Regions from separate parts of the Heyndrickxia sp. FSL W8-0496 genome, predicted to be linked through region 3. Evidence: riboswitches for the same ligand, from Rfam matches in the RefSeq annotation. Region 3 holds a riboswitch; each other region holds the start of a gene.
What was found. Region 3 has a riboswitch for thiamine pyrophosphate ahead of NST63_RS05505 (ABC transporter substrate-binding protein). Riboswitches for the same ligand answer to the same signal wherever they lie in the genome.
Positions count from the first base shown of each region.

Region 1: another riboswitch for thiamine pyrophosphate. It lies ahead of tenA (thiaminase II); the one in region 3 lies ahead of NST63_RS05505 (ABC transporter substrate-binding protein).
Region 2: another riboswitch for thiamine pyrophosphate. It lies ahead of thiT (energy-coupled thiamine transporter ThiT); the one in region 3 lies ahead of NST63_RS05505 (ABC transporter substrate-binding protein).

Region 1 covers NZ_JBBOXX010000001.1:2,950,341-2,961,251, reverse strand. The annotation lists gene NST63_RS15005 (SGNH/GDSL hydrolase family protein) at 1-555, shown strand, start outside; gene NST63_RS15000 (DUF2161 domain-containing phosphodiesterase) at 604-1,332, opposite strand; gene NST63_RS14995 (VOC family protein) at 1,826-2,611, shown strand; gene NST63_RS14990 (ABC transporter permease) at 2,776-3,810, shown strand; gene NST63_RS14985 (ABC transporter ATP-binding protein) at 3,812-4,495, shown strand; partial or broken gene NST63_RS14980 (MFS transporter) at 4,556-5,727, opposite strand; gene NST63_RS14975 (LLM class flavin-dependent oxidoreductase) at 5,908-6,921, opposite strand; gene NST63_RS14970 (tetratricopeptide repeat protein) at 7,009-8,391, opposite strand; TPP riboswitch at 8,604-8,712, shown strand; gene tenA (thiaminase II) at 8,791-9,450, shown strand; gene NST63_RS14960 (Nif3-like dinuclear metal center hexameric protein) at 9,513-10,280, shown strand; gene NST63_RS14955 (MFS transporter) at 10,326-10,911, opposite strand, start outside.
Region 2 covers NZ_JBBOXX010000001.1:2,274,415-2,285,325, reverse strand. The annotation lists gene NST63_RS11520 (acyltransferase family protein) at 107-1,093, shown strand; gene NST63_RS11515 (methionine aminopeptidase) at 1,163-1,372, shown strand; gene NST63_RS11510 (zinc ribbon domain-containing protein) at 1,514-1,720, opposite strand; gene NST63_RS11505 (FAD-dependent oxidoreductase) at 1,921-3,453, opposite strand; gene NST63_RS11500 (hypothetical protein) at 3,608-3,802, shown strand; gene thiT (energy-coupled thiamine transporter ThiT) at 3,978-4,550, opposite strand; TPP riboswitch at 4,634-4,737, opposite strand; gene NST63_RS11490 (ABC-F family ATP-binding cassette domain-containing protein) at 4,897-6,516, shown strand; gene hpaB (4-hydroxyphenylacetate 3-monooxygenase, oxygenase component) at 6,717-8,144, shown strand; gene NST63_RS11480 (DUF421 domain-containing protein) at 8,160-9,026, opposite strand; gene NST63_RS11475 (DUF1657 domain-containing protein) at 9,045-9,248, opposite strand; gene NST63_RS11470 (DUF1657 domain-containing protein) at 9,324-9,530, opposite strand; gene pepF (oligoendopeptidase F) at 9,729-10,911, shown strand, end outside.
Region 3 covers NZ_JBBOXX010000001.1:1,074,473-1,085,383, forward strand. The annotation lists gene NST63_RS05465 (PTS sugar transporter subunit IIC) at 148-1,497, shown strand; gene NST63_RS05470 (hypothetical protein) at 1,509-1,745, shown strand; gene NST63_RS05475 (PTS lactose/cellobiose transporter subunit IIA) at 1,819-2,151, shown strand; gene NST63_RS05480 (6-phospho-beta-glucosidase) at 2,177-3,508, shown strand; gene NST63_RS05485 (TatD family hydrolase) at 3,650-4,426, opposite strand; gene NST63_RS05490 (ABC transporter ATP-binding protein) at 4,419-5,159, opposite strand; gene NST63_RS05495 (ABC transporter permease) at 5,152-5,925, opposite strand; gene NST63_RS05500 (thiamine-binding protein) at 5,925-6,215, opposite strand; gene NST63_RS05505 (ABC transporter substrate-binding protein) at 6,233-7,225, opposite strand; TPP riboswitch at 7,341-7,450, opposite strand; gene NST63_RS05510 (energy-coupling factor ABC transporter ATP-binding protein) at 7,507-8,343, opposite strand; gene NST63_RS05515 (energy-coupling factor ABC transporter ATP-binding protein) at 8,340-9,200, opposite strand; gene NST63_RS05520 (energy-coupling factor transporter transmembrane component T family protein) at 9,197-9,964, opposite strand; gene NST63_RS05525 (hypothetical protein) at 10,049-10,648, opposite strand.

The sequences.
Region 1 (10,911 bases), 1.9 Mb from region 3:
GTATTTAACGATAATTCGGACTTACTTATTGCTCGTTTAGAAAAAGATGTCATAAGTCAAAAACCAGATTATACGATTATCGGTATTGGTGGTAATGATTGTAATTTTAAATGGGATGAGGTGGCGAAAAATCCTAATCAACATCATGAGCCTATTGTCCCTATAGAACAATATTTAGAGAATGTAAAGACATTGATATTTTCAATTAAGAATTCTGGAATAACTCCGATCATTATGAATTTACCACCACTGGATCCTGTACGATATTATAAATTTATTGCTGAGAAATTTGGTCCATCAATTAGCCATTGGATTAGCTCCGTCGGTGGTATTGAACATTGGCATGGGCTGTATAATCGTAGCTTGAACAAGTTAGCGAATGAATTAGAAGTATTGAAAATTGATGTAAGAACAGCCATTAAGGATGCAGGAGATTTTATTGATCTCATTAGTGATGATGGGATACATTTGACTTCTAATGGTTATAAAGTACTAAGCAATGAGGTATATCAGCAACTTATACGGATGATGAACATAAAAAAAGGTACTGTCTAGTAAAAGGGCGAGTTTCCCTTTAAATGACAGACCTTTTTTTGACTTTAATTATTGATCAACATCTGATAATCGAAAATATTCAATGATCTGCGGATATTCGTTTAAATCCATTTTTCCTTTCAAACTAATTGCATAGGTTCCTCTTTTTATGCGATCAAACCATCCGTAATAATTTTTATTTAAAATTGATAATGTCTTTTCTCCTGTTCCCATTTCACGTAAAGCTTTTGGAGTTAGAGGCCCATATAAATCAAGATAGTATGCGATTTGGATACAGTTTTCTTTGTAGGCAGTCATAATCTTAGTTTTATTGCTTCCTCCGAGATTATGGTCTCCGTGCCTACCTTCGACTTCCAATAAGTGCTTTTGTCTTTTCTTCTTATTTTGTTGCATACTTTTTTTACGATTAAAACTGGTAGGGGGAAATACAATATCTACTTTTGTAGAAGACTTCAAAAAAGAAACAAGAATCAAACCTAATTCAAGTCTTTTGATCAAATGGCATATATCTCTCCACTTTTTGGAAAAAAGATTGTATGAAGGCTTTGGGATAGCGATATACACTTGTTCGGTTAATTTTTGTCTTTTTGCCGCTTGAACGAGTAAATCAATATTTAAACGAAGCTTTAATTCAATTAATATTAATTCCTCATCTTTCACAGCCGTTATATCACAATCATTAACCTCACCATATACTTCATAACCAAGATTTGAGAAATACTTTTGAATAGGTTTATACAAGTCTACTTCATATAACTTATCTGTTTTTTTCTTCATGGATGAATTCACCATTCTCACTTAAAAATTGTAGTTTCATTGTAACATAATGATACTTAATGCTAGATAGAATATATAAATGTGATAATAGATAATTTATAAATAATAGTTAATCATCATTTTCTTTCTTCTAAAAATGTATTGACTTTGTTCCTGCATTTATTATATAGAGGAAACCTGTCTATTTCTCGATTTTATTTTATACGGCAGTTTTTTCTTTAGTTTGTTGTAATTGTAGAAGAACTGCCGCAGCTTTTATACCTAATAAATGAAACGTTATTATTTAGTTTATGGCTCTTTTCTAAGAGGAATGAAGGGACCTGTTGGACTTTCACCTATTTTTTATTTGTTAGCACATCTCCTTATTTGCAACATTGTTTGAGAAATGCCCCTTTGAAAAATAGATTTTAAAAAAATCTCTCAATAAAAAGGGGATTTTAGCAAGTTATGCAGAATAGTATAGTGTAATATCTAATTTTTTGGAGGGTTATTTTTGGAACTTTCATTCGATCATTTAGTGCATATTGTCAATCGTCCAGAAGAGACTATTGAAGATTTTGCCACGATAGGCTTAAAAGCGAACCTAGGTGGGAGACATGAATTTTGGGGAACATATAACGCACTAAGCTATTTCGGACTAAGTTATATTGAATTTCTTGGAATATTTGATTATACAATCGCAAGTAGTATTAAGGATAATGACTTAATTATTCAAGCGCACCAATGGTTACCTGAAAAAGAAGGGTTTGCACGAATTGCCTTACGGACAAACGATATTGACGAAGTAACAAAACGTCTTAATCAGCTTAAAATTAAAACGATTGGTCCTATTAAAGGCAAAAGAAAAAGAGAAGATGGCAAGCTGCTTCAATGGGAGATGCTGTTTATTTCGGATCATGTCGAAAATCTACCAACTCCCTTTATTATTCAGTGGCACGAGGCGGATGAGGTAAGATTGAAAGACATCGAACAAATTAACAATCCATTAAAACTACAAGAGCTTGTATTTGCTGTAGAAAATGGTGAAGTCATTGCTGAAAAATGGAGTCAGTGGTTTCAGTTAAAGAAAAAAGCACCCTATAAGGACAAAAAGTTAAAAGCAAATTGTATCTCATTAGAGCTCGAAGGATGTAATCTCGTATTTGCATCGCCCTATGGTCAGGGGGAGATATCAAGGATATTAGAACATAATGGGGAAGGACCATGTCTTCTAAAGATTGCAAATAATAATATTGTCCTGGAAAGGGAGATGTTTGGAGGATATTATCAATTTGTATAATACATACATTAATCTAATTATTTAGGATAAATAAGTGCTATCTACTAAGGAGTCTGACCCCTTAATAGATAGCACTTATTTTTTTAAATGTAATTTCCTGTTCATCTTCTGTTCATATACCAATCATAAACTTAAAGCGTTAAGAAGAGATTGGAGGAATTAAGTTGAACATAGCTTGGAAAGAAATAAGGAAAAATAAAGTAAGGTTTATGATCTTAGGTTCTATCATCTTTCTTGTTAGTTTATTGACATTTATTATATCTGGTTTAGCAAATGGATTATCACAAGACAATGCATCATTGATAAACAATTTACCAAATGGACAATTCTATATGACGAAGGATGCCGAAGGAAGCTATAATCTTTCCCGAATAGACCAAAGTATCCAACATCGTGTATTAAGTGAACAAAAAAATGCAGTAGCTTTTTCAATGCAAATGGGATTTATAAAAGATGCTGCTAATAAACAACGAAGTGTCACATTTTTCACTTCGACCCATTCAAATATATTCGAAAATGTAAAAAAAGGGGAGATAGTACTGGATTCCTCATTGAAGAATGAAGGGATTAGAATTGGTGATACATTAACAAACAATCAATTTAGGAGGAAGTTTATTGTAAAAGCATTTGTTAATCAAAAGAAATTTAGTCATGCACCGGTTGCTTTTATAAATATGGATGATTATAAGGAGATCTTTGGGGCAAAGGATATGCAATTGCTATATATCCCCGGAGCAGATTCAGATCAAAAGTTCGCTGGCTTACAAACATTATCGAAGAAACGGTTTCTTAACACAATTCCGAGTTATAAAGCAGAGCAAATGTCTTTAAATATGATTGTATTGTTTTTAGTTGTAATAAGTGGAATGCTGTTTGCTATTTTTTTCTACATGATGAATGTTCAAAAAATTGGATTATACGGTATTTTAAAAGCAATTGGACTAAAAACGAGTACCCTATTCAAAATGATGTGGACACAAATGATTATTATAACATTCATTGCACTTGCTTTATCAGCTGTATTAAGCCAAGTTTTTAATTTGATTGCACCTGAAGGAATGCCTTTTCATTTAACACCGGAAACAACCATACTATTATCTTTAGTTTTTATCGTTATCGGATTTTTAGGAGCTACTCTATCTGGTTTTCAAATAAAAAAGGTTGAACCAATGCAAGCCATTCAACAAGGAGAGATGTAGGATGTCGATATTTACTTTAAAGAACGTTAGAAAAACATTTTATAATGGTGAGATAAAGGAAGAAATTTTAAAAGGTATTGATCTTACTCTGAAAGAAGGGGAAATCACTGCTTTAGTAGGTCCCTCAGGCAGCGGTAAAAGCACACTCCTTACAATTGCAGCAGGACTTCAACCAGCTACAGATGGAAAAGTAATGCTTGGTATGAAAAACATGATCAGTATGAACTCAGAACAAATTCGGAAAATCCGAGCAAATAAATTTGGATTCGTCTTTCAATTTGCTCATCTTGTTCCTTTTCTTACGGTTGAAGAACAATTGCTCCTTATGTTGGATGTTTCTGAATCAAAATTAAAAAAGCATGAACAAAAAATAGAAATAAACAAGATGCTCAAAATGGTGGAAATGGATCACCGAAGAGATGCTTATCCGTCTTCATTATCTGGCGGGGAAAAACAACGAGTTGCAATTGCACGGGGAATCATCCATAAACCTAAAATACTTTTTGCGGATGAACCAACCGCAAGCCTCGATTCAAAAAGATCTAAAGATGTCATGTCATTAATTCGTCATTTGGCAAGAACATTAAATATTGCTACTTTACTAGTGACTCATGACGAAGAAATGCTCACTTATGCTGATCGAATTGTTAAAATGAGCGATGGGAAAATAATAGGAGCTGTATAATAAATTTATAAATAAAAAAAGGGGTTGTCTTTAAAGTTGAGTAGACAACCCATTCCTCATTCAATAAGATATAGTCCGGTGCTGTTTTTCTTTTATACGATATACTTGATAAAGCATCAATGCAAGTATGGAAAGTATTGCCCCAGAAATATACGGGAGACCCGCTGTTATCGAAAATAACCATCCTCCTAGTGGCGGACCGATAATTCTTCCGAAGGAATCGAAGGATGAAAGCAATCCTGTAGCACTTCCATGACCGGCAGTTGATTTTTTCGTTAAAAGAGCTGATACACAAGGTCGAATGACGCCATTTCCTAATCCAAAAATGGTTAAAAAGATTGCTGCAGTTGTAAAACTATTTACTAGTAGTATTAAAACAAAGCCGATGGTTGATACAATGATTCCTCCTTGGACACTGTGCCCTCTCCATATTTTTTTGAAAATCTACCAACTAATCCCCCTTGAACAAGGGCACTACCGAACCCCATAATCATAAAAATATAGCCTAGGTCTATTGTATCTAATCCCGCCTTTTTGGCTGCAAAATAGGCAAATGAAGCCTCTAATCCAGACAATGACAATGAAATAAACCATTGTAAAATATATAAGATAGATAATGAACCATTAAAGGAGCTCCATATTGATGATTTTTTATCTGCGTGCTGTCCTCTTTTTTCTTTTGAGAGAGATTCCTTTAAGACGAATAGAACAAGAAGAAAGGTAATAAATGAAGAGGCAGCTGCAAGATAAAAGGGCATATTTAGACTAGTCTTAGAAAATAACCCTCCAATAGCTGGTCCGAAAATAAATCCTAAACCAGTAGCTGCACCAATAATTCCCATTCCTTTGCCGCGATCTTCCTCAGAAGTAATATCTGCCACATAAGCCATTGTTGTTGGCATATTTGCTGAAGATAATAATCCTCCAATGATTCTAGCGATAAATAGCATCCAGAGTTGACTGGAAATAGCCATTAAAATAAATGACACAGAAAGACCTAATATCCCAATCATCATAACTGGCTTACGTCCAATTTTATCAGAAACACGGCCCCAAATAGGTGCGGAAATAAGTTGCATAAAAGAATAGACAGCCATCAATAATCCTAGCTCGGTCGGATTTGCCCCCATTTCCTTTGCAAAAAATGGCATAACCGGAATAATAATTCCAAATCCCACCATTACGAGAAACATAATTAAAAATAAAATAGGTAGTACCTTTTTAGACTCCATAATGAACAATCCTTTACAATTTTTCTATTGATTAACTATTTGTATCTATGTAAATAATTATGCTTAGTTTATCATAAAGTAATTGATTATCCGAATGATGATCCATCTATTCACAATTATGTAACACTAAATGAAAAAAAACAGGCACCTTTCATTCTAAGGTACCTGTAAATTAATTCTTTATATATCCTTCATAACTTCTGAAACAATTTCATATGAACGAAGTCGTGCATCGTGATCGTATATTTGTGCATTAATGATGATTTCATTTGCTTGTGTATCATTTAAGAAATGCTGCAGCTTTTCCTTTACAATTTTTCTATCTCCTATAATGGAAGCCCCGATTCGTTGCTGTAGTAGAGCTTTTTCATAATCGCTGCATAGTTCGCTAAAATTATCAACAGGCGGCAAAAGGGGCATTGGATTGTTGCGAATTAAGTTTAAAAATTGTTGCTGCATCGAGGTTGCTAGTAATTCAGCTTCTTTTACTGAATCAGCAGCAATAACATTTACACCAACCATCGCATAAGGCTCCTGTAATACTTCTGAAGCTTGGAAACTACGTCGATATAAATCCAATGCAGGTAAAGTATTCTCTGGAGAAAAATGACTTGCAAATGAAAACGGTAGTCCTAGATGGCCAGCCAATTGTGCACTAAAACCGCTAGATCCTAGTAACCAAATCGGAATATTTAATCCTTCTCCAGGTATTGCCCGAACAGGCATTTTGCCAGTTGGTTTAAAGTAGGCACGTAATTCAGCTACTTGCTGCGGAAAATCTTCCGCATCTATTCGCCCGTCCCTTCTTAAAGCGTGAGCAGTTAACTGGTCAGTACCAGGAGCTCTGCCTAATCCTAAATCGATCCTACCTGGAAAAAGGGATTCTAATGTCCCGAATTGCTCAGCAATTACTAATGGTGCATGATTGGGAAGCATGATCCCTCCTGAACCTACACGAATATGTTTAGTTCCTGCCGCTACATGTCCTATAACAAGAGAAGTAGCGGAGCTTGCTATCCCAGGCATATTATGATGCTCTGCCAACCAGTAACGAGTAAACCCCCATTTCTCTGCATGTTTTGCTAAATCTAATGTATTTATCAATGACTGCGAAGCAGTACTTCCTTGGACAATTGGAGAAAGGTCAAGCACAGAATAACGAATTTCATTTATTTTTTTTGAATGATTAACCATAGATTCATCTTCTTTCTTTTTTCGGTAAATACGTAATTTCATTCTAACAGTCAATCAGCATGTTACAAAATGAAATGCATTTTTTCTCTAAGCTCTTTTTTGCATATCTATATATAATTGTGTGTAGGCTTGATGCTCTTGATTCATTCCAATTTCGTTATATAGCTTTGCTAGCCATTTAACAGGTTTCGGATCATAAGCTTTTAGTTCCATTTCCCAGCTAAAACAATCAATTGCTTGATCATATTGTCCAAATTCATAAAATAATTGGCCGAGTAATAATTGTTGATCAGGATCGTTTGAAAGCTTCTGCATTTGCTCGATTTTTTTCAAGATGGGTATTGCAGGAATACAGCCTTTTAGTGGTTCAAGGTATTCAATAATGGAATCAAGATTCTGTTCTTTTAGAAGTAAAGTAATGGATTGGTGAAGAAAAATTTTAGCTTTTTCAGGATTTATATGAAACAGTGGTGCTAGGATTGAATCTATTTGTTCGGATTGAAAATACCTAGGATTTAGATTCACTTCATTTAGTATCTCTTCAAAAGCTTGGGCTTGTGAGGTAGTTAGGGAAAGTTTGCTGCGAATTAATAGTTGAATCAGCTTCTCTGCATCTTTATTTTCTATATATAAATCTAATAGATCATTAATTAATTCTGGAATGTGCTGCTCTTTTTGGATTAAATCCTCTAATACGGAGATTACATCTTCTTTCGGTAAATGTATCTGAATGAATTGGAGAAGGGATGGATAATTTTCCACATTAATAGTTTGTAGATAAAATCCGATTAAGTCCATCCATCTAGATTGATGTTTTAATAATTGCTCTAGCCTTTGATATTCCTGTTTATTTTCTTTCAATTGAAAAAGTCGATTTTCCATGTAGAGTGGATCTTTATCGATTAATACATCTGCTAATTGATCATATAGCTTGCTATATTTGATAAAATTTAAGTCACTTGCAATACCTTTTACCCAGCTCTCATTTGGGCAAAAATCCATCAGGATGCGAAGAATACGATAACTTGAAAACATTTTGCCATTGCGACGGTAATCATAAAAGATCGTTTGTATGTAGGAAAAAATGGTCTTCTTCGAAATAAATGATTCAAAAAAGGTTGTAAGAAAGGCAACTTCTTGTGGAGTAAAAAGATTTTCGGCTTTTTTAATTAGTTGTTGAAAGGAATACTTCTTAAATGGATGTTCTAGTGTGATGGAAGAAAAGACTAGTGGGTGATTAGGTGGTAAGATTAGACCTTTAGTTAATGCTTCACTAATAAAAGATTTTCGTTTGAGTTTGGAGGGTTTAACGTAAGTTATATAGTGATTTTTATAGAAGAAAAGATAGTAAACATGTTTTTCGTTATCCATGGCTTCAATGATTTTACTTTGTAAATATATAGCCATCTGTGTGATACGAAGTTCAATAATTTGGTTTTTCTTTGATATCTGAATAGTTTGTTGGCTCATAGGAATCCTCCTCATTTTATGTCCGGTATCATTATATCATAAAAATTAAGAAGAATAATATGTTGGAAAGAGAAGATTGGAGCTGAGTAGGATGTTTGGGCGATTATCTACAAGTAAACTCTATAATTTTCCATTGAAATTATATTATAGGTAGGGAAAATCCCTTGAATAATATTTTTTGTATGTTAGGATGATTATGACAATAAGATAATAATGACCACTAGGGGAGCCTTTATTAAGGGCTGAGATTAAAGTTCAACTTTAAGACCCTTTGAACCTGATCTAGTTGATACTAGCGGAGGGAAGTGGAGCAGAATGATATATTTCCATCTTTATTCTGTTTTCTAACCACTTCCCAGTATGATAGTGGTTTTTTATTTTTGGAAAGGATGAGGGAGTATGTCGTTTGCAAAGGAATGCCGAAAGGAAGCGAAAAAATGGTGGGATGCAAGTCTTCAACATCCATTTGTACAAGGAATAGGTAATGGCAAATTAGAAATAGAAAAATTCCGTTTTTATGTTTTACAGGATTCCTATTACTTATCTAATTTTGCTAGAGTTCAATCATATGGTGCAGCTGTATCAAGGGATTTATATACAACAAATCGGATGGCTAATCATGCACAAGGTACATACGAAGCTGAAATGTCTTTACATCGTAAATTTTCTGCTCTACTCGAAATATCAGAGGAAGAAAGAAAAGCCTTTAAACCCGCACCAACAGCATATGCTTATACCTCTCATATGTATCGAGCTGTTCAAAGCGGGAAATTGGGTTATATAATCGCAGCTATTTTACCTTGTTATTGGTTGTACTTAGATATAGGAAGTTATTTGAAGGATTGTCAACCAGATGAAATGATTTACCAAGAATGGATAGCCGCTTATAACGGTGATTGGTTCAGGGAGCTTGTAACCGAGCAAATACAACGAATAGATGAACTCGCTGAAGCATCTTCAGAAGAAGAACAATCCGAAATGAAAGAATTCTTTTGGAGGAGTGCGTATTATGAATATTGCTTTTGGGAAATGGCTTATACAATGGAGACTTGGAAGTAAAGGGACGGTTCTAGTGCTTCTTCGAAGCACTAGAACCGTCCCCGTTGAGGGGGATAGAACTAATGAAATTAGAACAATTTCAAATGCAGATTAAGGATTTATTTGGTGAGGAATTAGTAAAACATGAAGATGATGAGTATGGATTTACTTCTATTTCCAAAACATCATTTTCAAAAATTGGTTACGCAACAAATTTAACTTTAGAAACGATCCAAGAAGCTGCACTGAATCATGTTGATTTAATGATTACTCATCATGATGCATGGGACTTTTTGTATGGTATGAAAGATCAGTGTATGAAGAAGCTTGAAGAAAATAATATTACTCATTTCTTTATTCATGCACCACTTGACTACATTGAGTTTGGGACATGTACATCGTTAATGAATATTCTTGAGGTAGATGTGATTAAACAGTACTCTCACTATGAAAATGGAAATGAGTTCCCTTCTATAGGATTATTTAATCATCCTATTTCATTTACAAACCTTGTTAAACTGATGTCTGAAAAATTAAACGAACCAGTGAGTGCATGGAAAAATAATGATCAAATGATTAAAACAATTGCTGTTTTAACAGGTGCTGGTGATTCTACAAAAGTAATAAAACGTGCCTTAGATGCGGGATGCGATACATACATCACTGGAGAAGCAACACTATATGCAATCCAATATGCCAAGTTTGCCAGGATCAATCTAATCGCAGGAAGTCATACATTTACCGAAATCTTTGGAATCGAAAGCTTAGCGAAAAAATTAAAAGTCCTAAATCCCCAAATTGAAATTATTCGATTGGAAGAGGAACATTTTGAAGCAAAGGGACGGTTCTAATGCTTCTTCGAAGCACTAGAACCGTCCCCATGTTTTCCGATGTTTTCAAGAAACAGTTGATGTTTCTCTAGTGATTGCCGGTCTAGTTAAAGAAAAGATTGCACATAGTAAGGCGATAATGACAACAGCACTTCCAACCCAGGCTGTACTTGTTACCGATCCGGTTTTGTTTAATACAATTCCTCCTATTGCAGATCCAAGTGAAATGCCAATCTGTAAGGCTGAGTTATTAAAGCTTTGCTGTATATCGGAGGTTTCCGGGTCGGTTTGTATCAAATAGCTTTGCTGAGGTGGTGACAGACTCCAACTTAATGCTCCCCATATCATCATTATAGGAATGAATAAAACAAGAGAAAAAGTTGTAAAAGGTAATAAGCATAGTACAATGGCAAATGTGCTAATGACTAGAATAATGCATTTCTTCGCACCTATCCTATCCGATAGAGTTCCACCTATAGCCCCACCACAGACGGCTGCAATTCCAAATACAAAATAACAAATACTAATCCAATAGGAATTCAGATGCAGATTTTTTTCCAAAAATGGTGTGAAATACGCGTAAAGTGTATAATGACCTGCAAGCATAAACATAGTAGCTAGATGCGCAGTACCTAATTTTGCACTTCCTACT
Region 2 (10,911 bases), 1.2 Mb from region 3:
AGTAATACATTTATATCACAGGGTTAGGATTTATAGTTTTGTTAGTCGAACAAATTAAATAATGTTATATAAAAATAGAAATAAAATTATATAGTGAGGTGTTAATATGGCTTCGACCACTAAAAGAAATTTATACTTTGATAATGCAAAGTTAATCTTAATTTTTTTAGTCGTCTTTGGGCATGTCATTAGTCCTTTAAAAAGGAATGATGATTTCTTATTTACAGTATATACAGTGATTTATCTGTTTCACATGCCTGCATTTATTTTAATATCTGGATATTTTGCAAAAGGATATCGAAAAAAAGGATATTTAATGAAATCGGTTAAAAAGATACTTTTACCCTATGTTATTTTTCAAGTCATTTATTCCATTTTTTATTTCTTTAACGGAGAAGAACAAACATTAACATTTGATTTTCTACAACCACATTGGTCATTATGGTTTTTACTGAGTTTGTTTTGTTGGAATATCTTCCTATACGTTTTTGCACGATTAAAATGGGCTGGATTCTTGCTTGCCGTTGGAATCGGTATAGCTGTTGGCTATATAGATCGAATTGGAAGCTTTTTAAGCCTTTCAAGAACTTTTGTATTTTTCCCTTATTTTCTATTTGGTTTTTTAATCGACGCAAAGCATATCCAATGGATAAAAGATTTCAAGTTTTCGAGTGTAATTGGAATCGGCCTAATATGTGCTACCTTTATTGTTTTTAGCTATTCTTTTCCAAGTGAGGCAGTTCCATGGTTACTCGGATCCTCTTCCTATGCAGATATGGGAAATGTAAACCTGATTGATGGTGTATTTCGAGGAATACAATATATCAGTACATTTATTGTGATTTTTGGCTTTTTAACATTAGTTCCTTCCGGTGGATCTAAGTTTACTGTCATTGGTGAACGTACCTTGTATATCTATTTATTACATGGATTTATTATTAAAATAATCGAAACATTTGTATCTGATGAATCACTTGCAGCATTTGCGCAAAATTATTTATTGTTAATTTTGTTTTCCATCTCTATCTGTTTAATATTAGGAAGCTATTTAATAAAAAAATATACAAAACCACTTATTGAATTGCGCTTATAGTGGGGATTTGTATAATTTTCACATTCATTTCACACCATAGTAGTAATAACAAAATTAGAGGTGAAATGGATGGGACTTTTAAATACATTTCAGGAATGGGCTAGCAACCGGCATGAAAAAATGCTAGCTAATATGGAATCAAAGGGCTTTTGCCCAGATTGCCGAGGAAAAGGAATTAATCATCTTGCATTGAGTGAATATTATTATTCAACTTCCATAGAATGTCCTGGTTGTAATGGAAGTGGTACGTACACGGACTGGGCAAACAATAGTAAATAAAAAATTAGGCTTTTAGCTGATTTTTATAAGATAAGAAGCAACAATGATAATGAGAAAATACGCAACCAAATTAAGAGCCTGACTCCATACTGCTCTTTTCAGAGAAATGAGTGTTTACTTGGAGTCAGGCTCTTATATATATTAACCGCCAAAGAAAAAGTCTAGTATATTGGAGGCGGTTGATGCTTGTTTATTATAAAATTCCGAGTATCCGCAGTTATTACAATATACAACTGTAAATTGATTATTTTGAATGTCGAACATTTTAGATAAGCCCGTACCTGTCATCGCTACATCCTTTTGACCAGCATTTTGACTTCCACACTTTATACATCCTTTTTCACTCATATAAAATTCCTTCTCTCATTTAGATTATTATTCATTAATATTTACGTATTTTCCTTAAAAAAGTTTCAATCTAATTAAATCTAGATTTGCTAGTCTTAAGAAACCAAATATATAGATCATACTTAGTACAAATCCCTATATTAAATAAAAATGCCTAATTTTCAAATGTAAAGAGCACCACCAATGTGATGCTCTTTCTATTATTCTAAATCAAATTTTTCTAAAGATGTCTCTGCCGGTCCTTCTATTACATCTCCAGCGATCGAGAACCTCGAACCATGACATGGACAATCCCAAGTACGATCTCCAGAATTCCATTCCACTTCGCAGCCTAGATGTGTACAGGTAGTATCAACTACATATATTTTTCCCTCTGAATCACGATAAGCTCCTGCTCGCTTCCCATTCACATTAACAACTGAGCCTTCATCCTTTTCTAAATCATCTATATCTCTAAGTGGGTATTCTAATTTTCCTTCTACTAAATGCTTAGCCACATCAAAATTCGTTGAAATAAATTCTTTTACACTTGGATCAGCATTAAATCGCGAAGGAGAGAATAATTCTTCAAATCGATTTTCCTTCTCCCTAATGATGTCTCTTATTAATAATGCGGAAACAGTACTATTGGTCATGCCCCATTTCCTAAAACCTGTTGCGACAAGTATTCTATCGTGATTGCTTGTAATTCGACCAATATATGGTACTTTGTCTAGAGTCGTTAAATCTTGAGCAGACCAACGAAATAAGAAATCCTTGATTCCAAAGGTCGTTTGTGCATATTCTTCAATAGCCTCGTAATGCTGAATGGTAGGAATCCCTTGGCCTGTCTTATGATTTTCACCGCCTACCAACAGAACATTCTCCCCCTGATAATTCATACGGCGAAAAGATCTTGTTGGCTGTTCAGCATTAATATACATACCAGGTGGAGGGTCTTTTTCTGTTTTCACAGCAATAAGATAAGATCTTTCAGCATACATTCTTGTTGGATAAAACCCGAGACCGTCGTAAAACGGAAAATGAGAGCATGCACATACATATTTACATTTTACCTTTGGTCCACCTCTCGTGATAACAATAGGATATTCTGCATAATCTACATCTGTAGCTGTTGTATGCTCGAATATTAGTCCTCCAGATTGCTGGATATACTCAATAAGCGGTTTTAAATATTTTATTGGATGAAATTGAGCCTGGCTTCTCATCACTAATGCAGCTTTCACGGAATAATCAATAGGCAATTGTTCAACCAATTCACCATTAATCCCTAATTCCTTATACGCTTGCTCCTCTGTTTTCAATTTTGGTACATATTCATCACTATTTGTAAAAATATAGGCATCTTCTTCACTAAAGTCACATTCAATTCCATGTTCTTTAATAGTTTCTTTAATAAATTGTATGGCTTCCGTACTCGCCTCATAATAAAGTCTTGCCTGTTCTTTTCCTAGATTTTGAATTAATTCATCATAGATTAAACCATGCTGTGCTGTGACTTTTGCAGTTGTATGACCTGTCGTTCCATTCAACAATTCTCCAGCTTCGATAATGGCTACCTTTAACCCTTCCTTTGTTAAAAGATAACCAGTGGTGATACCAGTAATACCGCCTCCTACAATTGCTACATCTACCTCGATATCCTCTAGCAACTCGGAATAACCAGGAATATCCATCCCCTGTTTCCATATTGGTTCAGGAAATTGTGGCATTTTCACTTCTTCGTTTGGCATCTAATCTTCCTCCAAATGCAATTATATACTTTCTATTTTTAACCAAAGGAAGAAATTTCATGTATTCTTTTTTATCGCCACGATTGAATTTTTACATATATTAAGTAAATAATACTCAAAGCTACTTACTAAACAGAAAGGTGAATTAAACTTAATGACTGAATCATATGAAGACAAAAGATTAACAGATGCACCAAAGCAGCCAAAAATAACGATAAATACAGCAATGAGTACTAATAACCAAAAAAAATATTATCCTGGTCATTCAGTGGCTGATCATAAACAATTAGAAGAGGCAAATACCAACATAGCTGGAGACGAAATAAAGCAACAGAATGAAAATTTATAAATGAGATATGTACACATATAAAAAAGACGCTTTGATTTTTGTGCTATCCAAAGCGTCCCTACGTATTTCATAGATTATTGTTATTGCAAGTAACAGCAAAAAATCAATTGGATAAATCCACCCCGATATACAATATAAGTAGAATTTTAGAAAATTGATTTTTGATTATGCTTAATTAAGCAAATCTTTTAACAAGTCTTGGGCTCATCGTAATGATGATACTCAAAATAATTGCACATAAAAGACCTGATAGAAGCATTGTTGTTCCATTAGCAATTAATGAATATATGAATGGCGATTGCCCTTCTGGTGCAAATTTTCCCCAAAAAATCATCCCAGCTAGGAAATGCCAAAAATAACGACCAATGCTGCCAATAAATGTTGCAACCACAACTAAGAAAATCGTCTTTCCTTTATTACCCTCATGGATATTCGCTTGAATGAATGACCTAAATAAACCTGCTACACCAATAAAAGAAAAGGCAATAAAAAATTCTATGAACCCTTGAACGGGAGTTAATATATCATCTGCTGCATCTCCCAAAACAATTTGAAGTAATCCCCATAACAATCCCCCGACAAAGCTTGCTTTCACACCCCATCGAAAAGCAAGAATGAAAATAGGAACCATTGCAAAGGAAACTGAAATCGCTGAGCTTAGTTTTATAGATGGTAATAAATCTAACACAAACGCAAAAGCAGCACATAATGAAATCTCGATCAAAGTTAGCAAACTAAATTTTTTCATAATAAAATCCCCCTCTATAGTGTTTTTAAAGAAACGCACCGCAAAAGGGGGAATAAACGATTGCATATTGTAAAAAAAGCAATCCCTTATTCAATCCACATCCCTACGCTAGTACTAACTAACAGGTTCAAAGGGTCAGAACAAATATGTTCACTCTCAGCAAAAAAATGCTCCCCTTGTGGTAACGTTCATTAAATTTTCATTAACATTGTACAATAATTTTAATTATTATGAAAGTCATTTTTTTAGAGAAGTAACTGAATCCCTTTATATAACTGACTTTTCCCTTTTTTAATCAACTCATGGTATAATTAATAAGATATTATTCTTTTGGAGGTATTTGTCTTTGATTACTGTAAATAATGTAGGCTTACGATTCGGTGAACGTAAACTTTTTGAAGATATTAATATTAAGTTCACACCTGGAAACTGTTACGGCCTTATTGGTGCAAATGGTGCTGGGAAATCAACATTTCTTAAAATATTATCTGGTGAGCTTGAGCCTCAAACTGGTGATGTGCATATAACACCAGGCGAAAGACTTGCTATCTTAAAGCAAAACCACTTTGAATTTGAAGAAGAAGAAGTTTTAAAAGTTGTTATTATGGGACATTCACGTCTATTCGAAGTCATGCAAGAAAAAGATGCAATTTACATGAAAGCTGATTTCAGTGACGAAGATGGAATGAGAGCTGCGGAGCTTGAAGGAGAATTTGCGGAATTAAATGGTTGGGAAGCTGAGTCAGAAGCAGCAATCCTTTTAAAAGGACTCGGTATAGATGAAGAGCTTCATTCAAAAAAAATGGCAGAGTTAACAGGTGCAGAAAAGGTAAAAGTATTACTTGCACAAGCTCTTTTTGGGAAGCCTGATATTTTACTTCTAGATGAGCCAACTAACCATCTAGACTTAAAAGCAATACAGTGGTTAGAAGAATTTCTAATCAACTTTGAAAATACAGTGATTGTAGTATCGCATGATCGTCATTTCTTAAATAAAGTCTGTACACATATAGCAGATCTTGATTTCAGTAAGATTCAATTATATGTTGGAAATTATGATTTTTGGTATGAATCTAGCCAATTAGCACAAAAAATGGCCCAAGAAGCGAACAAGAAAAAGGAAGAAAAAATTAAGGAATTACAAAGCTTCATTGCCAGATTTAGTGCAAACGCATCTAAATCGAAACAAGCCACTTCACGTAAAAAGCTTTTAGACAAAATTACCTTGGACGATATCAGGCCATCTTCAAGGAAATATCCATATGTACATTTTACACCGGATCGTGAAATTGGAAATGATCTTCTCCGTGTAGAAGAACTATCAAAGACCATCGATGGTGTTAAGGTACTCGATAATATTAGTTTTACAATGAATAAAGATGATAAAATCGCATTAGTAGGTCATAATGAATTAGCAAAATCTACTTTATTTAAGATTTTGGCTGGAGAAATGGAACCCGATAGCGGAACATATAAATGGGGTGTCACAACCTCTCAATCATACTTCCCTAAAGATAACACAAGTTATTTTGAAAATGGCGAATTGACTTTAGTAGATTGGTTACGTCAGTACTCCCCTAATGATCAAAGTGAAAGCTTCTTAAGAGGATTTTTAGGAAGAATGCTTTTCTCTGGTGAAGAAGTGATGAAAAAGGCCAATGTTCTATCGGGTGGTGAAAAAGTTCGCTGCATGCTTTCAAAAATGATGCTTAGTGGAGCCAATGTTTTATTACTAGATGAGCCAACAAACCATCTTGATTTGGAATCCATTACAGCAGTTAATAATGGTTTAATACGTTTTAAAGGTTCTATGATTTTTGCATCACATGACCATCAATTTATTCAAACCATTGCCAATCGAATCATTGAAATTACACCAAATGGCATTATTGATAAAGAAATGACCTATGATGAATATCTAGAAAATGACGAAATTCAACATCAATTAAAAATGTTATATGCATAAAAACGATAAAGAGGTTGTCTAAAAGATTGGGTCTGACATCACTATACGATATCTAATAAGAATTTTGTTCTAAAAGATAACGTATTTATGTGAGGTCGGCCCCTTAAATAGACAGTCTTTTTTATTTTATAAATTTCACTGGGTAGTCCCGTTTAAATTTGAGCATACAATTTATTATTCATAAAAGTGGGGTGGTAAAATTGTCTTTAAATGGAGATGATTTCATTAAAAGAATTGATGGTTTAAATAATGAGGTGTGGGTGGATGGAAAACGAATAACTGGAAAAATCTCGGCACACCCTGCTTTCAGTGGAGTATTAGCAATGAAAGCTAAATTATATGATTATCAAGTAGAACATAGTGAAGAATTTACATTTTTTTCAGAAAGAACGAATAGTAGAGTGAATTTTTCATACCAACAACCTAAAACAAAAGAAGATTTAAAGAAAAGATCGATTGCTACGCAAAAGTTGGCCAAATTAAATGTAGGTTTACTAGGTCGCTCCCCTGATTATATTAATACCGGAATAATGAGTCTTGGTGTCGCTGAAGAAATTTTTAAAGAAGAAAATCACCATTTCCATATGAATATACGCCAAATATATGAAGGTGCAATGGAAAATGATTTGACATTTACCCATACATTTATCAACCCTCAAGTCAACCGTTCAGACAATTATTTCGAGGAATCTGATAAAGTTATTGCCGCAAAAGTAATTCGAGAAACAAGTGAAGGCATAATCATTTCTGGAGCTAGATTATTAGCGACACAAGGTGGAATTACTGATGAGATCTTAGTTCTTCCTGCAGGGGGAAATTACTTTGAAGATCCATATAATTATGCATTTTCTATTCCATCGAACACACCCGGCTTAAAATTTATTTGTCGGGAATCATTCGTCTCCACTGAATCCATTTACGATGCACCTTTAAGTACAAAATTTGAGGAAATGGATTCTATTGTTGTATTTGATAATGTATTAGTTCCTTGGGAAAGAGTATTTCTTTATAAAAATTTTAATATCTCTTTACGAATGTTTTCCGAAACTAAATTTAATACTTTCCTTCTCTACCAAGCCATTTCCAGAATGATTGTAAAAACTGAGTTCCTGTTAGGAATAGCAGAGTCCATTGCAGAAACAATTAGTATTAAAGAATATCAACATGTTAAAGATAAGATTACAGAAATAATCTCAGCTCTTGAAATAATAAAAGCATTACAATTATCAGCCATGACACATGCTAAAGCTGATTCGAGGAATACAATGGTTCCAGATGATTATCCACTTAATGTTGCCATTTGCTATTACCCTAAAATATATCCCCGACTCGTAGAGATCCTTCAATTATTAGGTGGAAGCGGTTTAATCCTTCTCCCAACAAAAAAGCAATTTGACTCTTCTATTGGATCATATTTAGACGATTATCTTCAAGGAGCAAATTCAAATGCCATAGATCGTGTGCAACTTTTTCGACTGGCTTGGGATCTCTGTATGAGTTCATTCGGGTCAAGACAAACACATTTCGAGCGATTTTTTTTTGGAGATCCTATTCGTATCAGTATGGGTTTATACGATGGATATCCAAAAGAAAAATACATAAATATGGTTAAAGATTATTTATCTTAACATTTCCTGAGACATTTATTCTACTAAAAAAGGTTTGATCCTGTTGACCATATTTTCAATTCGCTTTGCATTCAGTTTATACATTTCTTGAGCAGGTTTTGATTCTGTTGCTAATGTAAATAATTCAAGATCTGCTTGACATTTTTTAAGAGTCGCTAATAAAAGTGCTCGTTCCTGGGAATTTGGCAATTGAATTTTATCGTCATAAATATCAACGGTTAATTTTCCGTATGAATCAATTTGACCAATAAAAACATTATCAAGGGCAACATTTAATTTTTCTAATTCCGCCTTTAACCAAGCTCGATTAAAAACCGTTTCCCCTAAAACCTCATCTAGTATCTGACCTTCTGATATAACTGTTTTTGCCTCCTTCTCAGGTGCCACCTGTAATTGGATATCTTTCGGAGTAATAGGTTGGTTTTCTTTTTTAAGAAGAACATTTAAGTCACCATTTGGTTCTAAGACAGCAAATTCAACATCTGCCAGATTAAATGCATTCTTTTTTCTTAAAAGCTCCGTTAAATCATCTACTGTATATTTTTCCTTAGTTAAAGTATCTTCTTGTATTTTTCCTTCCTTTATTATTACCTTCGGTGTACCATCAATAAAATCCCTGAATTTTTTGCTTTTTAACGAAAGAAATAAAATGCCTAAAGGAAGTAAGCTCCAGACTAACAGACTATATATACCATATAAAAAGTTTTTCTCGATACCTGTGGAAATCTCAGCAACAATACTTCCAATAGTTATTGCTATAATGTACTCAAAAAGTGTCAATTGAGTAATTTGCTTTCTTCCAAGAAATTTTGTTATGAAAAATAATACTATAAGTGCTGTGATAGACCTTAAAATGACCTCAAACCATGCCGGTACAGACATATTAACACTCCCCTCCTTTTAATTTTTATATTGTGGTTCTTCACGTTCGAGAATAACTAATCGTTTTTGTAAGTCATTTATAATTTCTTCGGTCTCCATCATACATTCATGAAATTCTTTTTGCGCTTTCTCATCAACAGCCTTTAATGCGAGCTGACTAAAATTGTTCTTTGCTCCATTTAAGCTTGCAATACATGATTTTACATCCGATGCAATCGTCATATCATCATTCCTTTTTTTAGGAAAAGGACTGCCGATTTGCAGGATGACAGTCCCTTTCTCATTTTATTAATTTCCTTACTGTTGTTTATATTGTGGTTCTTCTTGCTCAACTTCATTCATTCTTGGAGTTAACGTATCAATGATTGATTGTGTTTGCTGAGCACATGTTTGATATAGCTGTTTTGCCTGTTGATTGTCAGTTTGTAATGCGAAAGTTTCTAAATTCGCTTGTGCACTTTTTAATCCAGAAACAGTTTGTTTAATATTTGTAATTACAGTCATGTACATAACCCCTTTTTTGTTTAGGTATTGGGATGTTCATAATGAACAATGTTATTTTATGAACAAACATATTTTTTATAAATTGAAATATTATCCTTTTTAACTTCATATAAAAAATTGTATGAAAAATAAAAAGATTCATATATAATAGAATTAATTAGTGCATCGAAATATCTCGTCAAAAAGGAGAGTCACATTATGGAAAAAACACTGCAAAAACGCATTACACGCTCAGAAGTCCCTGTAGAACACACATGGAAGCTTGAAGATTTGTTTGAGACTGTTGATGAATGGAGCAATGAGCTTAAAGCCATACAAAATGATTTACCAACTGTTACACAATATCGAGGAAAATTAAGTGAAGGTGGAAAAACTTTATTAAATTGCTTAAAAGCAGAAGAAAAACTTCACTTAAGATTGATAAGAGTTGCAACCTATGCAAGTCTACGCTCATCTGAGGATGGAACAAATCCCTTAAATCAAGGAAATTCAGCAAGAATGGCTTCGATGCTAGCTAATATTAGTGCTGCCCTATCCTTTTTAGATACAGAGATCCTTGCATTACCTATTGGCACGATTGAACAATACATACAACAAGAAACTGAATTAAACGTCTTTAAAAACTATCTAGAAGATTTATTAGCGAAAAAACCACATACATTATCAGCTGAATTAGAAGAAACATTGGCTTCATTAGGTGAAGTTCATGATGCACCTTATATGATCTATCAGCGTGGTAAATCATCAGACATGCAATTTTCGGACATTAAAGATAAGGATGGGAATTTACTTCCTATGTCATTTGCTCTTTATGAGGATCGATATGAATTGTCTGCAGATACGGACCTACGTAGAAAAGCGTATACATCCTTTAATGATTCTTTAAACCAATATAAAAATACATTTGCCGCAACATATGCTACGGAAGTAACAAAGCAGGTTGCTTTATCCCGAATTAGAAAATATAATTCTGTCACTGAAATGCTGTTACATCCACAGCATGTAACCTTAGAAATGTATCATAACCAGCTAGATGTCCTTCAAAAAGAGCTTGCTCCAATTATGAGGCGCTTTGCTCAATTAAAGAAACGGGAATTAGGTCTTGATAAAATGCTTTTCTGTGATTTAAAAGCACCACTAGATCCCGAATTCAATCCACAAACGACATATGAAGAAGCATCGAAATTGATTATTGAAGCATTACAAATCATGGGACCAGAATATAGTGATATGATTCAAACTGCCTTATCAGAGAGATGGGTTGATTTAGCGGATAATATCGGAAAATCTACAGGTGCTTTTTGCTCTAGTCCTTATGGAGTGCATCCCTTCATTTTAATTACATGGACGGATACAATGAGAGGAGCATTTGTATTAGCAC
Region 3 (10,911 bases):
GAACAAAGGGGCATTTAAAGATTAATTTAAGGCTGTGGAATGAAGGAATTGTCGATCTTTAAGCTATCTTTACGTTAAAACATTACCTAAATAGCAACAACAAAGTTTAAGAAAAAAGCCTAATTTAATATTGCGGGGGGAGTATTCATGGGGTTTATGACTACGTTTGAAAGGGTGGCGGAAAAAGCTTTAGTGCCAATTGCTTCTAAGCTTAATTCGCAACGGCATGTCATCGCCATACGAGATGCGTTTATTTTGTCTTTTCCAATTACATTGGCAGGTTCGCTTGTACTCTTATTAAATTTCGCCATATTGGCACCAGATGGGTTTATTGCAAAAATTTTATTTTTGCATAAATTATTTCCAAATTTAGCCGATTTGCAATCGGTGTTTTCGCCAGTCATTAATGGTTCGGTAAATATTCTTTCTATGTTTATCGTCTTTCTTGTAGCAAGAAACTTGGCTATTTCTATGAAAGCAGATGAATTATTATGTGGATTAACAGGATTATCTGCATTTTTTATTATCTATCCTCCATATAAAGTGGTGGATGGAGGAAGCTTTTTAACAACACAATGGGTTGGTGCACAAGGTTTATTTGTTGCTCTCATTGTTGGATTAATTGTCGGTGAACTTTTTAGTAGATTAACAAAATATAAGAAGCTCCAATTTAATATGCATCCATCAGTACCACCAGCTGTTTCCCGTTCGTTTAAAGTATTGTTTCCAATCATTATTATTGTTGTTCTTTTTGCAATTGGAAACGGTATCATCAATGCTTTTTACCCCAAAGGAATACATCAATTTATTTATGAAGTACTTCAAACACCTTTAAAACATCTAGGAACTAATATTGTATCACTCGTTATATTGGCGATTGTCTCTAATTTATTATGGGTATTTGGGATTCATGGTCCTAATACAATTGCCGCCATCCGGGAAGGTATGTTTGCTGAGGCCAATCTGGAAAACCTGAATTTTGTTGCTGAACATGGAACCGCTTGGGGAGCACCATATCCAGTTACTTGGGCATTAAATGATGCCTTTGCTAATTATGGTGGTTCAGGAATGACATTAGGTTTATTAATTGCAATTTTTATTGCCTCTAGGAGAAAGGATTATCGAGATATTGGTAAATTATCCATTGGTCCAGGACTTTTTAACATCAATGAACCGGTTATTTTCGGATTGCCTGTCGTATTAAATCCTATTTTAATTATTCCTTTTATCCTTGTACCTGCTGTTAATATTATCATTGGTTATCTTGCAATGGTAACAGGGTTAATTCCACCAATTGCTTATGCCGTACCATGGACAACACCAGGGCCACTCATTGCTTTCCTTGGTACTGGTGGAAACTATGTGGCATTACTTGTTGGTATCATATGTTTAGCCGTATCCACCCTTGTATATCTACCGTTTGTTATTGCAGCAAATCGAGCATTGGAGAAGAGCAATAGCAGTAATGAACAATCCAATTCAGAAAAATTAGCGTAGGGAATGAGAAAATGAATCATTATGTCGTACAAATAATGGCCGGTCAAATTAAATTTGTTCAGGATTTTTTTAAAGATTATAAGGATGAAAAGATAAAAACATCTCTAAAATCTGTTGAAAGAATTAGAGCTGTACTGGATGTTGTATCAGATTTACCACAAGAGGAAATGATCAAGCATATTAAAAATACATTTAAACACTCACCTATTGGTTCGGCATTGCACTTTACTGTTCAAATAGTGGAATAAATCACTAATAAAGAGTAGGTGATGTGCTTAGGCCATCACCTAAATATATTAGCTTGATAAAGGGTGATCGTATATGGAAGGAATGGAGCTTGCTGCTTTTCATATTATAAGCAATGTGGGAACAGCGAAAAGTTTGGTTATGGAGGCCCTATATGCTGCACGAGAAGGGGAATATAAGGCAGCAGAAAATAAATTAATAGAATCTAGAAAGTTTTTAACCGAAGGACATCATTCCCATCAACAATTAATTCAAAAAGAAGCGTCAGGCACTCAGCTGCCGTTTTCCTTATTAATCATGCATGCTGAAGATCAGATGATGAGTGCGGAAATAATGAGTGATTTAGTTCAAGAAATGATTCGGATGTATCAAGAGATAAACACATTAAAGGGCACTTATTCAAAATGAAACGTTAAAAGTTGAGGAGGATACCATGAAAGACGGAATAAAAATTGTTACGATAGGCGGAGGTTCCAGTTATACCCCAGAACTAATTGAAGGATTTATTAATCGCTATCATGAGCTTCCCGTTAAAGAACTTTGGCTCGTAGATATTGAAGAAGGAAAAGAAAAATTAGAGATTATTGGCCAGCTAGCAAAGCGGATGATCGAAAAGGCAGGGGTACCCATAGAGGTCCATCTCACAATAGACCGAAGAGAAGCGTTATTGGATGCGGACTTTGTTACGACACAATTTAGAGTGGGCTCATTGGATGCTCGTGCGAAAGATGAGCGAATCCCTTTAAAATATCATGTGATCGGTCAAGAAACGAATGGGCCAGGTGGATTATTTAAAGGTTTGCGCACAATACCTGTTATTTTGGAAATTTGCAAGGACATAGAGGAATTATGCCCTAATGCTTGGCTAGTGAATTTTACTAATCCAGCAGGGATGGTGACTGAGGCAGTATTACGTTATAGCAATATTAAAAAAGTGGTTGGATTATGTAATGTTCCGATTGGAATGCGCATGGGAATTGCCAAAGCATTAAAGGTGGAACCTAATCGAGTCCATGTAGATTTTGCGGGTCTTAATCATATGGTATTCGGCTTGAATGTTTACTTAGATGGGGAAAGCATTCTTGATAAGGTCATTGAAAGCATGGCAGATCCAAAGAATGAAATGACTATGAAAAATATTGCCGGACTTACTTGGGAACCTGACTTTATACGAGGTCTTGGTGTAATTCCATGTGGCTATCACCGATATTATTATAAAACGAGTGAAATGCTAGCTGAAGAGCTTGAATCAGCAGAAAAACAAGGAACACGCGCAGAGGTCGTTCAAAAGCTAGAGAAAGAGTTATTTGAATTATATAAGAGTCCGGATTTGAACATAAAGCCACCTCAATTAGAAAAACGTGGGGGTGCCTATTATAGTGATGCTGCCTGCAGTCTAATCAACTCGATATATAATGATAAACGTGACATTCAGCCAGTTAATACGAGAAATAATGGTGCAATCGCTAGTATTCCCAATGACTCAGCAGTAGAAGTCAATTGTATTATTACAAAGGATGGCCCTAAACCGATCTCCGTAGGAGATTTACCTGTAGCGGTAAGGGGATTAGTCCAACAAATAAAATCATTTGAACGAGTAGCGGCAGAAGCAGCAGTAACAGGTAATTATGAGACGGCATTATTGGCAATGACAATTAATCCACTCGTACCATCTGATACAGTGGCAAAACAAATTTTGGATGAAATGCTGGAAGCGCATAAAGAGCACCTACCGCAATTTTTACATGAAAAGCAGCCTTCTTAAACAAGGCTGCTTTCTGGGGATTCGCGGATATATCTGGATTTTCGCGGATAAATACAAATAATCGCGGATAAATCGAGTAATTCGCAGATATATTATAAAACCCGCAGATAAATCGAATAATTCGCCGTTATCCTCCATCTCCTATAAGGAGTAGAACCGTTTCGTGTTTTCATACAAAACAAGATAAACTTCTTCAACGTCCATCTGTTTTAATTCTGCGATTTTCCGAATCGATTCATGAATCATTTTTGGATGAGTGATTTGTTCCTTGAACGGTCCTTCAAATGGCCATGGTCCATCTGTTTCTACCATTAGTTGTGACAATGGATACTGTTTTGCTAGCTGCTGAATTTCTCCTTCATAAAGAATATCGGGTGTGATCGAAATAAAGTAACCATTGCTTATCATCCGTTCAGTTGTTTTTTGATCACCTTTGAACCAATGAAAATGGGCTTTATTATATGAATATTTTTCGAGTAATTCGCAAACGAGTGGCGCATCATCATAGACAGCATGTAGAACAATAGGTTTATCCAAAGCAACGGCTTGCTGAATAAATAACTGCAATATTTCAAGATACGGTTCAAGTGGAATATTCTTTTGCTCTTGTCTTAAATAATATGGCAAGCCAACTTCACCAACAGCAATCATTTCATTGAAATGTTTATCAATGAAATGTTGGAGATCAGCAATTTCACTATCCTTTGGTATAGCCTGCTCGGGATGAAAACCGAAGGCGGGTTTTATCCTCCCATCCCATTGTGCCAATGTTAAATTTTTATGAGCAGAAGATAAATGCTGTGAAACAGAAATAAGTGATTCTACTCCATACTTTTCCAGTTCCTTTACTATCCGCATACCATCTGTATCCTCATACATATCCAAGTGGATATGGGCATCTATGATTGGCTTATTCATGAGAACCCCTCAATTCCTGATAGATCATTTTTTTCCATTGTAAAAATTCCTCTGTTAATAGCAAATCTTCTAGTCTAGGACGCTTAAAAGGGACAATGAATTCCTTCTGCACCGTAGCTGGTTTGCTGGAAAGAACAATAATTCGGTCAGATAGAAAGATTGCCTCTTCAATACTGTGTGTGACAAATAGTATGGAGCGTTTATACTCAGACCAAATCGATAGCAGCCATTTTTGCATTTCGAGTCGGGTAAATTCATCTAAAGCGGAAAATGGCTCGTCTAAACAGATGATGGATTGAGGACTAAGCATACTGCGAATAAAGGAAACACGTTGTTTCATCCCTCCTGATAATTCATGCGGATAGACATGTTCGTATCCTTTTAAGCCTGCACGTTCAATCATTTCTAATGCTTTTTCTTTATTGATTTTTCCTGCTATTTCTTGCCCTAGTAAAACATTTTGCAAAATTGTTCTCCACGGTAAGAGGGAAGGGGTTTGAGGGGTATAGCTGATGACCCCACGTTTCCCATTCACCTGTTGGCCTTCTATTAAAATAGAACCAGAATCAGGTAAGCTAATGCCCCCGATCATTTGGAAAAGAGTACTTTTGCCACTTCCAGATGGTCCTAAAATAGAAACAAATTCGCCTTCATTGATTGAAAAAGAAAGATCTTTTATTATTTGAAGATCACCAAATGATTTTGCTAGATTTTGTATGTCTAATTTACTCATGATGGTTTCCCTCTTCCTTTGGCTGCCATTTAACCACTTTTTTTTCGATAAGAACGATGAAGGCAAAAAATAGTAGTGCGAGAAAGATAATAATGAAAATTGCTACAAACACACGATCCGTACGAAACGAAGATGAAGCCAAGGTCATGTAAACACCAATTCCTTTATTAGCTCCAAGCCACTCAGAAATAACAGCACCCATGACACTATAGGTTGCAGAAATCTTCAATCCTGAAAAAATGGATGGCAGTGCATGTGGCCACTCTACTTTCCAGAATAATTGCCTCTTTGATGCACCTGCCATTTGCATGTAATGCTTTAACTCCTGACTTGTTTGCCTAAAGCCATCTAGCGCAGCAACCGCTATTGGGAAAAAGCAAACAAGTGTAATAACAATGATTTTGGGTAGCATCCCAAAGCCAAACCAAATGACTAGTAAAGGTGCTAAGACGATGATCGGAATATTTTGCGAAATAATTAATAACGGATAAAAAGCCTCTTTAAAAAATGAAACAAGATGCAAGCCAATGGCAATAAGAATGCCAACACTGCTACCGATAATAAAACCTAAAATGGCTAATTGAATGGTTGATAGTAAATGATGAGAATACCCATCCCAACCAGTTACCCCTTCATGTAAAATTTGTGTTGGAGATGGAAGAAGCCATTCTGGTATAGCAAATATTTTTGTAATTGATTCCCAGATGATGAATAAAAGGATGATGACCAAAATTGGCCGCCATCCTTTCTGAAGTAACGCCTTCATTAGCGATATTTCTCCGTTAATTGATCCATTGAAGCCCCATTTGGTTGATAAAGAACCTTAATTTGTGAAATGACATTTGGACTGCCAAGCTCGATCATTCGTTGATTCATTTTTTCAACGATCGCAAATAGCTCAGTCAAATCTCCTTCCATTGTCGTCTCCAATGGATTTACTTGATATTTCACTCCTGAACGGTCAATAATTGAAATCGCTTCGTCTACGTAAGGTATCACATTTTCACCGTTTTTTGTCTTTGGGATTATTTGAATACTTAATAATGCATTTGCCATTCTTAATCACTCCTCTATTATTTTGGTAAATATTGATTTGTAAATGCTTTCTTGCTATCTAGTTTTTTATCTAATAGATGATTGTCATACATCCAGCTAGCATAGTTTTCCCAAATCTCTTGTTTTTGCTCGCCCCAACGCGCGGCATCATCTTGATATTTTGGTGATAACCATTTTTGACTAGCTTTCACAAGTTTTGAATCTAAATCAGGAACGGCTTTTATTAATAGATCTGCTGCATCGTCTGGATGATCAATGGCATATGTATATCCTTTGGAAGTCGCAGCAAGAAAATGTTTAATCGTTTCTGGATCTTTTTCTATCATTTTCTCATTCGTCGTTAATACAGGTGTATAGTAATCTAGTTTGTTAGAGTAATCGGTTAAATAGACCATATTGATTTTCTCGCCGCGAAGTTCCGCTTCGACCCCAGTCCATCCATAATATATCCAGGCAAAATCAATATCTCTTTTTACAGCGGTAAAAAAGTCCGTTTCACCCATATTAATGATCTTCGTTTTTTCTACATCTGCATGCTCTTTTTTCATTAAAGAATCAAGGACTGCTTTTTCAACGGGTGCACCCCAGCCACCATATGTTTTATTTTCGAAATCCTTTGGTGAAGTAATATTTTTTTCCTTTGGAGAAGCAAAACCAGATGTATTATGTTGAATGATGGCAGCAATTGAAACAATCGGTACACCTTGTATTCGTGCTTCTGTAATACTTTCTTGTGCACTTATTCCGAATTGTGCCTTTCCAGCAGCAACAAGCTGATCAGCACCAGCTTCTCCAGGCTGAATAATATCAACATCTAAGCCTTCATCCTTAAAATATCCTTTTTCCTTTGCCACATATAATCCTGTATGATTGGTATTTGGTGTCCAATCTAAAACTACAGTCACATGCTTTAATCCTTTTTTCTTACTGTTTGCTGAATCATTGTTATTACTGCAAGCTGTTGTTAATAAAAGCAATGAGCTAACAATAATCATTAACCACTTTTTCAATTGAGTTCCTCCTTGTTAGATTGTACTAAGCTGTAAAGGATGGTAGCTGAGAGACTAGTCTTTCAAATAAAAAGCCCTAGGTTTTTAACCTAGGGCACATATAAACATACAAAATAAATATATTCAATATGTTCCCTCCGCTGGTCTCAACCAGATCAGGTTCAAAGAGTCAGTATCTTACGGATACAATCTCAACCAGCAACACTGGTCCCCCTACAACTTAAATAGTAGATATTCAATTTTCAATCTTTCAACGTTACTATGCCATACCTTTTTATTTTTTACAAGTGAAAAAGCGATTCAATAGAAATATTATTGTATCGTGCCTTACACTGTGCGATAAGTTCATCTTCATTTAAGAATGTTTCAGTAAAGCCAAGCTGTTTACCTAATTGGGTAATATAGGGTTGTTCTAGATAAGCTATATTTAGTATTTCTTCGTTGGAAAAAACGGTTCGTGTATCGCCGTCTAAAAGGATTTTTCCTTGGTTAAAAATAATTGTCCGTTCAAATACTTCTGCTACAAAATCCATGTCATGCAAAATGCATAAGACAAGTTTTCCCTCATGAATTAGATGTCGTATAATTCTTTTAAGCTTTTCCTTTCCATCATGATCCTGTCCCATAGTCGGTTCATCAAAAATTATGATATCTGTTCGCATTGCAAGGACAGAGGCAATCGTTACCAATTTTCGTTGTGAAAGGCTCAAGTCATAAGGATTTCGTTCTGCATGTTCATTGAGTCCAACCATTTCAAGTGCTTCTGTTGCATTTTGTTTTGCTTCTTTAACTGATTGTCCTATATTTAATGGCCCAAACATCACTTCATCCATTACTCGATTTTTAAAAATTTGATCATTAGGATTTTGAAAGACTAACCCAATTGTTTTTGCTAATTTTGCAGCAGTCTGCTCTTTCGTATTGATGCCATTAATTAAAATTTCACCTGAACTTGGAGTCAATAATCCTTTTAATAATTTTACAAGAGTGGTTTTCCCTGCTCCATTTTGACCTATCAGAGCTGTGCTTTGATTTGAAATCTCGAGATTTATCCCATGAAAAATAGGAGATTCAAGTGAATAGGAGAAATGAAGATCTTTAATAATTATTCGCATCATTTTTTTTCACCCCGTTCACTATGGATATGACCGATTGTTAAGATCTCATTTAATGTCACAGGAAGTAAACTATCCTCTTTATTAAAAATATTTAAAGCCCGAGCAATTTTTGTGAAAATAGGAGGAGAAACCCCGTAATCCAATATATCTTTTTTGGAAAATATCTTTTTCGGGGTGTCAAAATCAATGAGCTTTCCCTCGTGTAATAGGAGGATTTTGTCCGAATACTGAGCGAGCTTCTCCATCTTATGTTCAGCCATAATGACTGTCATTCCTTCTTTAGTTAAGCTTTCAACTACCTTAAAGACTTCATCCGAACCTTGGGGATCCAGCTGGGAAGTTGGTTCATCTAATATTAATATATCTGGTCGCATTGCGAGTACACTTGCAATCGCTACACGCTGCATTTGACCTCCGGAAAGGCTGAAGGGATTTTTTTCTTTTATATGTTCAATATCTAATAATTTTAAGCTCGCCTCAATGCGAGTCTTCATTTCTTCGCGCTCTATTCCCATGTTTTCCAGCCCGAAGGCGATTTCATCAATTACCGTAAATTTTGAACCAGTAATTTGAGAAAATGGATTTTCAAAAACGAGTCCAACCTTCAATGAAAGATCACAGATTTCAGTATTCATGACTTCTAAATCATCAATGAAAACCTGTCCACCATAGGCCCCTTTAAAAAAGTGTGGGACGAGTCCTGTTAGCGCATAGCAAAGGGTGGATTTTCCGGAAGAATTTTTTCCAACGATCCCTATGAATTCCCCTTGCTTGATTTCGAATGAAATGTCATTAAGTGCAAGCTTCTCTGAGTGAGGATATCGATATTTCAAGTCGTTTACACGTATTTTATTCATATGGTTAACCTCCCAACAATGATTAGGATAAAGGCCAAAAATAAGGTGAATTTCAAGCTTTTACTATAGGGGTATTTCCTCGCTTTTTTAAAATGAGTTTTTTTCCCTTTTGCATTAAATCCACGGACTTCAAGGGCAATTGCACGCTCCTTTGTATCATTAAGTGAATTAAGAACGACAGGACCAATTAAAGGAAAAAAGGACTTTAAACGAACCAATATATGTCCTTCTGTTTCCATCCCCCGAGATCTTTGTGCATCGATGATCTTCCCCATTGTCGCACGCATTTGAGGAATAATTTGTAAGACAGACAAGAATACATAACCGATCTTCCGCGACATGCCTTTTTTTACTAAAGAATCAATTAATTCATCTGGCTCTGTAGTTAAAATGAGTAATCCAAAGGCGCAGAGCATATTAAATATTCGCAGGACCAAAAGACATGCATAGGAGATTCCTTCCTTGTAAATAGTAAATCCTCCAATTTCAACGAAAGGTGTAGAACGGTTGGGGTGAAATAAACTTTGCACGATAATGATCGAAAGAATTAATAAGAAACTGACCCCTAGAATGGGTAAAATTTTTCGAAACACCTTTCCTATTAATAGTAAAAGGATACTGATAAAAGTTGTGATGATTGCAGCTCTAAGATCAGGGATAATATATGTGGCTGCAATTGATACGAAAACATATAAGAGCTTAGTCAATGGATCAATGTGATGAATGAGAGAATTTCTCTCAACATACAGTGTCATAGATTTCATAGTATCCCTCCAAAAATGCATGATAGAAGAGGCCATCTATTAAAGAGTAGACACCTTAATAGACAGCCATATCCATTGTCAACTTTATAATGATTCAATCTTATTCTGATTGTTATAGATTGTTGTTAAATTTTGCGGAAGTCCTTTGAAAATAAGATAACTAATAATAACTGTTGCGATTTTATCTGGGACATCAACAACGATACTGTCTAAAAATGATGCAAGCCATTGAGGTAGGTTATGAGCGATAGAGTAAGCATACAGTGCATCCCCCCATACATTTCCCGTTTGTCCTCCCCAAAATATCATATTTAACGGTGTGGAAATCGTTGCTGCGACCGCACCGACTATAATTCCAATCATAATTGCCTTCCCTATATTAGCAATCCACCCTTTGTATGCCATGATACCAACAATAAGACCGATAACTCCACTCGTTATGGCATAGACAAAGGAGATTGGATCTTGGGTAAAACCATAAATGATATTGTTAGCAATTCCAGAGATTGCCCCAATTATTGGGCCAGCAAGCATACTTGCCAGTACTGTGCCAATCGCATCTAACCATAATGGCAGTTTTAACAGGCCAGCGAATAATTTACCTAAATAGTTAATCCCTATAGCTGCTGGAATGAGAACTAGTGCAGCAGTTGAAAATTTTAAAGACCACATACTATTTTTCATGTTTCTTTCCCCCTTATAAATGTTTGAAAAAATAATCTACTAAAATAAGACGATTTAATTCTACTACACTTTTTAAAAATATACGACAAGTGTCTTTACACTAGTAAAAAACTTTTGTTGAGTGTATGATATTTATGAATAGGAAAAGGATTTGATTAATAAAGAATATGCAAGAATGGATCTGGACATTCGATGATTGGTTTTGTTTATATTGTGTAAATTTTTTGTAAATCCTTCTTTAGGTGGTTGCAAAAGTTAGGACA